Regions from separate parts of the Paenibacillus sp. NMA1017 genome, predicted to be linked through region 2. Evidence: riboswitches for the same ligand, from Rfam matches in the RefSeq annotation. Region 2 holds a riboswitch; the other holds the start of a gene.

The links. A riboswitch is a leader RNA that binds a small molecule or an ion and turns the genes downstream of it on or off. The one in region 2 is predicted to bind cobalamin.
Region 1: it holds a riboswitch for cobalamin, as region 2 does, so the genes downstream of both, metE (5-methyltetrahydropteroyltriglutamate--homocysteine S-methyltransferase) here and AC5ELV_RS09640 (ABC transporter substrate-binding protein) in region 2, are expected to answer to the same signal.

Annotation. Positions count from the first base shown of each region.
Region 1 is NZ_JBZXYR010000003.1:416,141-421,946, forward strand. Features, by position in the region: gene metE (5-methyltetrahydropteroyltriglutamate--homocysteine S-methyltransferase) at 1-1,520, opposite strand, end outside; cobalamin riboswitch at 1,681-1,876, opposite strand; gene nrdG (anaerobic ribonucleoside-triphosphate reductase activating protein) at 2,060-2,557, opposite strand; gene AC5ELV_RS10650 (anaerobic ribonucleoside triphosphate reductase) at 2,554-4,503, opposite strand; gene AC5ELV_RS10655 (AbrB/MazE/SpoVT family DNA-binding domain-containing protein) at 4,798-5,268, opposite strand; gene AC5ELV_RS10660 (glycoside hydrolase family 3 C-terminal domain-containing protein) at 5,503-5,806, shown strand, end outside.
Region 2 is NZ_JBZXYR010000003.1:191,408-197,213, reverse strand. Features, by position in the region: gene AC5ELV_RS09655 (ATP-binding cassette domain-containing protein) at 1-304, opposite strand, end outside; gene nikC (nickel transporter permease) at 304-1,119, opposite strand; gene nikB (nickel ABC transporter permease) at 1,134-2,063, opposite strand; gene AC5ELV_RS09640 (ABC transporter substrate-binding protein) at 2,079-3,659, opposite strand; cobalamin riboswitch at 3,878-4,077, opposite strand; gene AC5ELV_RS09635 (hypothetical protein) at 4,456-4,740, shown strand; gene AC5ELV_RS09630 (hypothetical protein) at 5,316-5,806, shown strand, end outside.

The DNA of each region.
Region 1 (5,806 bases), 220 kb from region 2:
AATTCAACCATGTCGGTCCTCTCAAATTCCCCATGTACAAGCACATCAATGCCAATGTCCTCTTGGATATCAATCCATTCCTTAATTTGCTGTTGGATGAACGTTCGATATTGCTCGGCAGACCATTCTCCTTTGCGATAGTGCAGGCGGGCCTTGCGGATCTCGGCGGTTTGCGGGAAGCTACCAATGGTCGTTGTAGGCAGAGGAGGCAATTTCAGCTTATTTTGCTGAATCTCACGACGCTCGGCGAAAGGGACGCTGCGTGACAGAGGCTCTTTGGCCAACAGGTCGGCTAGATCGGCCGCTGTCTGTACGCGTGCCGCTGAACTGTTAAAGCGGGCTACTGCATCTGCACTTTGTCCAAGCTTGGTGAGTGCGGATGGATCGTGTTTGCCAAGTGCAGCCGTTAGGACGGCGATTTCCTCGAGCTTTTCATCAGCAAAGGCCAGCGCTTGCACCAGTTCTCGATCCAGCTTGTGCTCTGCTTCCAGACTGACTGGCACATGCAGCAGACTGCATGATGGCTGCACGATAAGCTGCTCGGCAGGGGCTTGTTCTGCTAACTGACCCAGTAGGGCAGCCACAGCGTTCAGGTCGCTGCGCCATATATTGCGCCCGTCAATGACCCCAGCGCCCAGCGTTTTTCCTTTAGGGAAGCCATGCTGCAATATATGCTGAAGATTTTCGCCATCATCATACACAAAATCAAGACCCAATCCCTGTACCGGAAGTGCGGACAGACGCTCATAATGGTCCAGGCTGCCAAAGTAGGTTTGCAGCATTATATTTAAAGTGGGCGCAGCTTGAGTCAAAGCTTCATAGACTTCCTGAATAATGTCCAAATCCTCTGCCGGGAATGAGGTGGTCAGGACAGGTTCATCGATTTGAACCCACTGAACGCCTTCTGCCGCTAGTTCAGACAGAATACGGGTGTACAGTGGCAGGAAGCTTCGTACGATGGTGGCCAAATCCTTACGATCATAGCCTTTGGAAAGGGTTACGAATGAATAGGGGCCGATGAGGACCGGTTTCCCATCAATGCCTAGTTCTTGTTTTGCTTCACGATAAGCCTGTAAAGGTTTATTTTCAGTATACACCGGGACTGCGTTTGCCAATTCAGGAACGATGTAGTGATAATTGGTATTCATCCATTTGGTCATTTCACTGGCGGTTGCTCCCTTCTGTCCACGAGCAATCCCGAAATACACGGACAGAGGAACCGGACCCGCGGGACGATGGTTGAACCGTTCGGGTACAAGACCAAACATCACAGATGTATCCAGCATGTGATCGTAATAGGTGAAGTCTCCGACAGGAATGCGATCAATCCCCTTGTCACGCTGCTTGCTCAGATGCTCCAATCGTAATCTTTTCATCTCCGTTTGCAGTTCGCTTTCGTTAATGCTGCCGTTCCAAAAGCGTTCCAGTGCTTTCTTCCATTCCCGGTTTTCGCCGATACGCGGATATCCCAGATTACTGCTAATTAAGCCGGACAATTCAGGCCATTCAATAACGGACATGTACTTTTCCTCCTAGCGGGTAGCTGTTTTATTTTTACGTACCAAAAAAGGCATTCTTCCCCCCAAAGTTAAAAATAAGTAGGGGAAAGAATGCCTCCGTGATTAAAAATCAAAAATACGGCGACTGCTCTTAACACCTCCCTATCTTCCGTAGGTACTTGCGATGTTGTTAAAATAGGCAGGTCTCCTGACTTACGGATCATGACTCTCAGCATTCCTTCCCGGTCTGTGGACCAGTGGATATATGAACAGCTGAAAGTTCCCCGTTTACAGTGGCGGGACCGTGCCGGATTTGCACCGGCTTCCCTTTTAAGCCTGATCTGAATAGAACAGACACCTATCTCCAAGCTATGCGGTTAAGGTATGACGAATAATTATGCACTCGTATACTTGTTCACCATCATAAGTGAAACTTACAGGATGCGCAATAGAAACTCCAATGGAATCTGTTAGCTATATGCAAAAAAGACAAGCCTCACCCGAGATGGGGACTTGTCTTAGATTAGATATAGCATCTTGCTTGCTGGGTAAGCATCGCCTTATGTCAATGAAACGGTATAGCCTGCCTGAATGCTGGCTTTTACATCTACCAGACGCTGGTTGCGACTGCCCCGGAAGGGAAGGGTCAGGTCCTTTTGCTGTTCTACAAAACGACCATCTACAATCACATCGCACAAAAGCGCTAGCTCCTGTCGCTCCTGATCTGTGAGTAGATCTTCATAGACAAAGCCAGTGTAAGCCCACACGGTTCGGTCGGGACAGGCCTCGCGGAAGTCACGCACAAATTGCGAGCATTCTGCTGCTGAGAAAAACGGGTCTCCCCCGCAGAGAGTCAGTCCATCCAACAACGGATTATCCATGATGTCACGAATGACTTCCTGTTGTCGTTGGGGGGTGAATGGCTCACCTGCACGGAAGCTCCACGACGCTGGATTAAAGCATCCGGGACAGGCGTGACGGCAACCGCTAATGAACACGACGGTGCGCAGGCCGTATCCTTCGTTCAGAGATTCCGGAATGTAGCCACACAAATTCACTTATGTTTCACCCGGTCTCGAACCTCTGCCTGTTTTGCAGCATTAAAGCGAACGGTATAATCTCCTGTCAGATATCCGGTTACCCGACGTAAGCGCTGAAAGTGTGTGTGCTCCTCATCTGTGCCACATTGGGGGCAGCTTGTCCCGATAATCCCTTCATAACCACATTCCGTACAACGATCCACCGGATGGTTGATGGAGAAGTAGCCGATGTTCTGATGCAGCGCGTACTGAACAATTTTAAGAAACGCATCCGGGTTATTCCGCGCATTGCCGTCCAGTTCGATGTATGAAATCGCACCAGCGTTGCATAGGTTATGGAACGGAGCTTCCAAGCTGATTTTACGAGCAGCCGGGAGCGTGTAATACACGGGAATATGAAAAGAATTCGTGTAATATTCTCGATCATTTACCTCAGGAATAATCCCGAAATCACGTTGATCCAGCAAGGTGAACTTGCCCGACAGACCTTCGGCAGGCGTAGCGAACAATGTAATATTCAAATTGTGATATTCACTCATTCGATCGCAATACACGCGCATAGAAGTGATGATTCGCTGTGCCTCGCGGTATACGAAATCATCCTCCCCGTGGTGTTTTCCGTATAGTGCCTTCATGCACTCAGCCAGTCCGATGAATCCGATCGAAAGCGTACCGTGTTTTAGTACGCTTCCCACCTTATCATCTGGTGCCAGTTGTTCTCCACCTTCCCATACCCCTTCGCGCATCATAAAGTCCGAGGCTTTGGCAGGCTGGCTGGTCTGGATTTGATAGCGATGGATTAGGCCATCCACCGCAATGCGCATAACTTCTTCCAGTCTCGCATCAAAGCGATCACGGTCAGGTGCCAGGCGTTTGCCTGTGCAAATACCATACTCAATGCCAAGCCGCACCAGATTAATGGTATTGAAGGAGAGATTTCCCTTGCCACTCTGCCGATTTCTACCGAAACGGTCAGAAATGGTGCGGGTACGGCAACCCATTGTCGCTATAATGGTATCCGGGTCATCAGCACGGTAAAAAGGCAGGTTAAAGGTGGCATCCACATTCACAAAATTGGGATACATCCGTCTGCTAGAGCATTCTACCGCCCGTAAGAACAAATCATAATTGACGTCGCCTTCTGCCTGATTGATTCCCTCTTTGCATTGGAAAATATGCTGTGGAAAAATAGGAGTTTCCCCGCTACCCAAGCCGCGAATCGTGGCCTCCAGCAGCGATTGAGTAACAAGCCGTCCCTCAGCAGACGTGCACATCCCGTAATTCAGTGAAGTGAATGGAATTTGTCCACCCGCGCGACTGCTCATGGTGTTCAGGTTATGAATGAGCGATTCAGCAGCCTGCCGGGTTTCCGTCTCCGTCTCTTCGCGAGCGAATGCGTATGAACGAGGGCAGACTTCTTGCAAATGGGGATTGGCCATATGTAGTTCATCGTCAGTCAGACTGGACTCTATCTCTTCCTCGAACAGCCGAAGTCCCTTGCGCAGATGCTTGCGGAAGGACCGGGCAACGTATGGGGCAAGGTCCCAATCTATTTTATTGGCGGAGACACCTCCGAATTGGCTATTTTGCTGAGACTGGAATATGATGGCAACTAGTGCCATAGCAGACATAATCGTTTGCGGTGTGCGCACAGAGCCATTGCCTGTATTGAAGCCGTCTTGCAGTAACCGGCCAAAAGGGATAAAGATACAATTCGTAGTTCCGAGTGCATATTGGTCCAAATCGTGAACATATACATATCCGTGGTCAATCGCGTTCGTCAGTTCAGGCGGAAGTACCCGCAGGCGCGCATACCATTTGGCATACTCGGACCCAAGCTTGCTCATTTTGCCGCTGAACGATTCTCCATTCAAATTTGCATTCTCCCGCAGCATGTCCAGATCTTGTGCCCCAATGACCCGCTCGCCGATGTCGTATAATTGATGTTCCTCCAGCACCTTCATCGTAAAACCCTCCATATAGTAAAATATATATATTTTTCACAAAAACAACATATTGATGATATCTTGTGTTAACCAATTGTTTCGATCTATATATTGTATATACGTATACATTGAGAGTATGTGACTATTGTCACATTGATAGGAGTGGCCGACACGAAAAAGCCAGGTATAGAGTAAGGGACACATCCGCAGATATGCGCCTTACTCTATACCTGGCAATCGAAGTTGTGACAAAAAAATGAATAGGGTCGTCAGTACATTGTGTATGATCTTGGGATATTGTTTTGAGAAGATTTAAAGTAGCTTTTTCAACTGGGACACCCGGCCTTGAGAAATATCTAGCATTTCGGCATACACTTTTTGTGGCAGGTTCGGGTGTTCCTGAATCAGCTTGCGTAGCTTTTTTACCATTTCACCTTGTTGCACTCTAGATTGCTTGGGTTGCCAGGTTGTGTTGGTTCGGGTCGGCTTGGAATGTTCTTGAGCCTGGATAGCATCGGTGCTTGTGGCATGCACATTTTCATCGGTCTTTAATCCCTGGATGCACTCTGCGCAAATAAAGCTGTCCCGAAAATAAGTTAGATGATCCACCGCGCCACAAAATTTGCAGGAGACACCTGTGTATTTTCTTAATACAAATCCTTCTTCATCTACGAAGAATTCAAGCGAATCACCGATATTGATATCCATCGTGGTGCGCATTTCCTTAGGGAGTACAATTCGCCCCAATTGATCCAGAGGCCTTGTCATTCCGGTATTTTTCATTAGCGCTTCCTCCTTCCATGATATATCCTGATTATACCAAAAAATATTATTTTTAGCTTTGTATATTGAAGGTAAAATACAACTTTTTTTGCCTTTATGCTGCGGATGCTCTTTTATCCAGTATAGGATGTTTTCGGTATTGTTGCCGGGGTACTCCTTTTTAGCTATGATATATTAAAACGCTTTCATAAAAGAACTTTTTATCATCTTAATTAAGATAAGGAGATGACGGATATGAGTCATGAAACAACGGGTATCGAATATTTATTTCAAGATCCGAAGATTCATCTGGACGAGCGTGTATGGGATCTCGTGTCGCGACTAACTTTGGAGGAAAAAGTTGAATCCATGTTGCAATACCAGCCGGCCATTGACCGATTGGGAGTCGCAGCTTACAAGCACGGTACGGAAGCGGCACACGGGATAGCGTGGTTGGGTGAGGCGACTTCATTTCCTCAACCAGTAGGATTGGCATGTACTTGGGATACGGAATTAATGCGCCTCATCGGCTCTGTTATCGCAGATGAGGCGCGTGTCT
Region 2 (5,806 bases):
GGAACGGGAGAATGTCTTCCCCGTTATAGTAGATATGCCCTTGCGTAACACTAATACCTGGCTCCAGCATGCCTGCGATTGCGTGTGCGGTCAGGCTCTTGCCGCATCCGCTTGGTCCGGTCAGGGCCACAATCTCCCCTGAATATATGGAAAAGCTCACATCACGCAGCAGCGGTTTGCTTCCGCTTTCGCTTACTCCTACGCCTGTGCGGCAGATTTCCAAATGTTCCACGTGTAACAACGGTTTTCGCCCTGACACTTGTTCTATCGTATCCTTGCACCCAAGGGCTGTTTGATCCTCCACTATTTGGCCGCCCCCTTTTCCGAAAAACGGTCGCCCAAAAGCTGGCAGGCAAGTACGAATAGCATAATCGCCAAACCCGGGTAGATCATGACATGCGGTGCCACCTGAAAATACGAGGTTGCATCATGCAGCATCACGCCCCACTCTGGCTTGGGCGGCTGTACACCCAGTCCAAGAAAGGACAGCCCAGCGATCATCAGCACCACGCGTCCGATATCCCATACCGCATAAACCAACAACTGCGGCAACGCTTGTGGCAATACGTAACGGCTCAGTATACGTACGTGTGAATTGCCGGATAAACGGGCATACCGAACGTAGTCCTCCTGACAAGCTTTTTGAACCAGACTACGGATATACCGGACATAGCCCGCCCACCGTACCGCAATAATCGCCAGGGTCATGTTAACAAAACCCGGGCCCAAAATGCCCACAATCGCCACCGTTAAAATAATATCAGGAAAAGCCAGTACGCCGTCGATTCCCCGCATGATCACCTGATCTACACGTCCGCGCACATAACCAATGAGCAACCCTATAGGCAGACTGAAGCACAGCGTAGCTACAGTAATCGCACATGCGATTAGCACGCTCGTCCGAATTCCGTAAATTAGCCGTGACAGCACATCCCGGCCCAGATGATCCGTACCGAAAGGATATTTCCGACTGGGTGGTGCCAGACGGTTCAAAAGATCCACTTGAAGAGGATCATGAGGAGCGACCCATGGAGCCAATAACCCAAGCAGTACGATCAGGCCAAACAGTACGCCTCCTGCCAGCAGGCTCCCTTGAAAGGAAAGCCGTATCTTTTTCATTTTCAGCTTCCCCCTTAACGCAAACGCAGCCTCGGGTCTATCGCCGTCTGGACCACATCCACCAAACACTGAACTCCTACAATTAAAAATACGGCGAAAATAACATACCCCTGAATCACCGGATAATCTCGCTGTGTAATCGCATCTATAAAATACTTGCCCAACCCCGGCCATGAAAAAATGGTCTCTACGATGACATTACCTGCCAGCATAAATGATAGATTGGTACCTAGCAGTGTAATCATAGGCAGAACCGCATGCTTAAATATCTCAAAAAACAGGATATGCATACGGGAAAAGCCTCGAGCCTTCGCTGCTTTCACAAAATTCCGGTCGCCCAGCTCCAGCATTTGAGCGCGCAGTACACGGGCTTGCACAGCTCCCAAACCTGCGCCAAGAGTCAGCGCTGGGAGCACTAGATGTGTCCAGTCCTCCCTTCCCATGGATGGGAGCCAGCCCAAGCGAACGGAGAATAGATAGATTAACAGAAAGCCAAGCCAAAATGAGGGGATCGACGATCCCAGCAGGGCGAACAGCCTGCCCAGACGATCCAGTGGACCGCTAACTTTTAGCGAGGCAGCCAGCCCCATCCCCAGCGTGATCACCGTCATGACAGCAAAGCCCGCAGCAGCTAGCTCCACAGTAGCAGGCAGTCTGTTCCACAGTTCGGCTAGCACCGACTCCTTGGATACATACGAGGTGCCCCAATGCCCCGTGAACACATCACGCAGCCAGTTCACATATTGAATATGAAGCGGCTCGTTTAAGCCCAGTTCCTGCCGTAGCGTCGTCAACGCCTCCTCAGAGGCAGGGACATTATGCGCGGTGAGCAAAATGGTAGCAGGGTCACCAGGAGCGAGCCGCATCAGTACAAAAGTCAGCGTGGATACAACAAATACAATGATGAGCAGCTGCGCCACACGTTCCAGTATAAAACGAATCATAGGATACGCCGCTCGTTATTCCGCAATATCGGATTGCGCCGTAATGTAATAATACTCAATCGGATGCGGTGTAAAACCCTCCACCCCTTTTTTCACGCCAAACACATTGTCAGGATGCACAATGAACGACTGTGGCAAATCCGTATTGATGATATCCAGCGCTTGTAGTGTCACGGCATTACGCTGCGCTGTATCCTTCGCCAACTTCAAGCTGTTCAGAATACTCTCCAGCGGTTTGGAACTATAACGGCTTACATTGGCTTCACTTTTCGAAGAATAAAACATGTCCATAAAATACTGCGGCTCTCCTGTATGAGCAGTAAGCATACTGTACATAGCAAAATCCCAATCGTTTTTGGTCAACGCCTCGTCGATATTTTCCACCTTGCGAATTTTGACCTGGATTCCCTCTTTCAGCAATTGGCTTTGGATGACCTCAGCCATAACGGAGAGCTCCGGACGCTGAGGGAAAGTCAGCAGCGTAACCTCAAACGGCTTGCCTTGCTTAGTCCATGTCCCTTGGGCGTCCTTCTGCCAGCCATCCTTCGTTAACAACTGCTCCGCCGTTCCGTCCAGCGCTTTACGCTCAACTTTACCGAAGGGAAGAATGCTCGGGAACGGACTGCTTGCTTCCGTACCAAAGCCCCTCATGACGGCGCTCACAATCGATGTGCGTGGAATCAGGCTGTCCACCACCTTACGGTTCGCCGCATCCTTGAATACTGGCGATTCCATATTGTACACGATCATATGAGTGCGCAAGGACGGAGCCGACAGTACTTGTAGCTTGTCGTTCTTTTTCAGTACCTCTGCGTTATCAACCGGAATATCTGTCGCTACGTCCACCTCGCCGGATTGCAGCGCCATCAGGCGCGAATTCCCATCCGTAATGAACTTCATCGTCGCTTCAGCCAGTCGTGCCTTCTCGCCCCAGTATCCGTCATAACGCTCTACGACCAACGATTGGTCCTTGTTGAATGCTTTAATTTTAAAAGCGCCTGTCATCGCTGGGTAACTCTGCTCATCTTTCATCGATGCCACATCCAGTACAATCGTAGATGGATCAGCTAGATTGGACACCAACGCCGCATTCGGCTGGTTTGTCGTGATCTTCAAGGCCAGCGGGCCGCTTACATCAATGGACTTCACATTCAGTAAATCCTTCGCCAGATGGCTTTTCTCGATAGAGCGTAGCAAAGACGCTTTTACACTTGCTGCATCCATACTCTTTCCATCATGAAAAGTGACTTTATCCTGCAAGCTGAACGTCCAAACTGTAGGACTATCCTGCTTCCACTCCTTTGCCAGCCAAGCCACAGGCTCCAGCTTTTCATTCAAACGTACCAGTGTCTCACCTGCACCGGAACGCATCACATCCCAGCTATTATCTCCGTGCGGGTCAACGCCTGACGGTTTCCACGTATACGCCATTACCAGCTTTTTATCTGTCGCTGTTTGTTGTGCTGACGCGTTCTCACCCTTGTCGGAGCTATCCGACGTCTTATTGCTGGCACATCCCGAAAGAGCCATAACTGCCAGCAACAGCATCACCCCTGCACATACGAACCATGAACGCCTACTACGATTACTTATCATTTCATGAGTCCCCCTCTATCTTGTAAAAACATATAAACCTAACGCAAAACGCCAAAAAAAGCATTCCAGACCACATGATCAGCAGTCAGAAATGCTTTCATTATAAAATGTCAAAACTCACCTCAAAGCCAACTCTAATAATATAGAAAGGATCAGATCGGTTTCAGACATTCCGTATGCAGCACGCCTAACCACCTCCCCAGCATCCCGTGGGTCTGACAGTGATGTCAAAACAGGCAGGTCTCCTGACTCCAGGCGATCTTTCAGGCCTTCCCGGTTCTTCACAGTTCCAGTGGCTGTTCTGAAAGCTCCAGCAGTATTCTGCTGATGCCTGTATACAGTGGCGGGCCCGTGTCGGAATCTACCGAACTTCCCTTTTAAGTGAACACGCTCAACAACCATCTACAGGGTCTCAACAAAACCCCGTACATAGAGTCATCCGGCTCACACCTGTTTTCTTCCTTTATTTCTTATCATTAGGATTTACGATTATCTTATTTTGTTGTCACAAGCTTGTCAATAAATGCTGCACAATATTTTAAATTTGAACGATACGGCGAGAAATAAAGGTGATGGCTATTCATTGCGTGCACGAAATGACGGGCATTCCGTCTCCCTCATGATGTCCGAAAACTGTACCAGACTACTTAATGAATCTAAAAGAGAAGCATAAACGAAGATTTAGCAGCGAGATTGCAGATCAATTTGTACAAGCTATTAAAAAAGATACATTATTCCAAAGGTCTGAAAAAGCAGTTGGTTATTCCTTCTCCAAAAAATTGAGGAAGAAAAAAATTTGAAAAGCGACAAAACCAAAGAGTTGATCGGCAAATTAGTGAGCAAACCTTGTGGAATTTCTATTATAAGGGTAACAGCATTGGGAGCAGCTACCAAACAAAAGAAATATATTGTTGATTCTTCTCAGACAGCCTTTGAGACAAATTTAACTATTAGAGAATTTACCCGTAAAACATTCCTTAGTGATTTAGAGAATGAGTTTGAAAAGCTCCCGGTGATTAACCGGGGGCTTAATTTGTTAACTGACCATTTCCTTTACAAGCCATGTCAGCGTGCCGTTTAGGTGCCTAGAAGTCAAGTCATTTTTTAGCTAGTAAGTGAGTGAAGCGAGGGATCTTGCAGGTTGTTCACAGCGTCGTACTGTAAACCAGGACGAAGCGACGGCTTGCTTTTACGCTCGAAAAGTTGCGGAGCTAAAGAGTTTTGTACGAACAACCAAACGGGGAGGCACTTGCTATTGAATCGTCAGTTAATAAAAGGACGGTTGCGATCAATACGGCTCTCTTCTATCTTATTTTAAATTTTATCCATTAAAGAAAATTATTTACAAACATAAAATTTACAGGTAATATTTATTTATTCCTTCTTATGGATAAAAAAACAATTGTATACACGACTCCAGAGAGGAGACTTAATAGAAATGAGGTTGATAATGTTCTGAAAATAAAAGTAGATGCGGACACTGTGTAAAGTTGCAATGAGCCGTTAAGCGAAGAAGTTGTCGTCGTTGGTCCTTGAATAAAGGAATAATATATTCCTACCAAAAAACCGTAAGACAAATACTTAAACAGATTTTTTTCAAATTTACTCATTTCTTAGCCCCCAATAATATTTTTCGAAGAGGAGAATTTTAATACTATGAAACCATTCAAAGTCATGACTAAAACAGCAATGATTGCAGCATTGACAGCAATATTATTACCATATGGAGCCATTGCTTCTGCAAATGATGCGCCGAATCCATTGTCATCGACGATACAATCAGAAACCGGAAAATGGGAACCGACAGATGAAATAAAGGCCAAGGAAGGACAAGTCTACAAATATATCGATCCTAGTAGTGTTAACGATGATGTTTATTACTATTATGTCAATTACGACAATTTAAATCAAGAAAAAGGTAATAATGATAGAATTAGTACCCAATCCATTGGGGTGACTCCTATTGTTAAAACCCATGAAAATCTAGGTTATTGGGTTGATACAAACAATGCAATTCGTGTAAGTACATATACTGGGCCTGCTGCTGCAAAAATTACAGTGAAAACTAATATTAAAGTGAAAGCGGAAGGAGCAATAACAGGTGGTGTTAAAGCTATAGAAGGCACATTGGGTTTTGGTATAGAAGC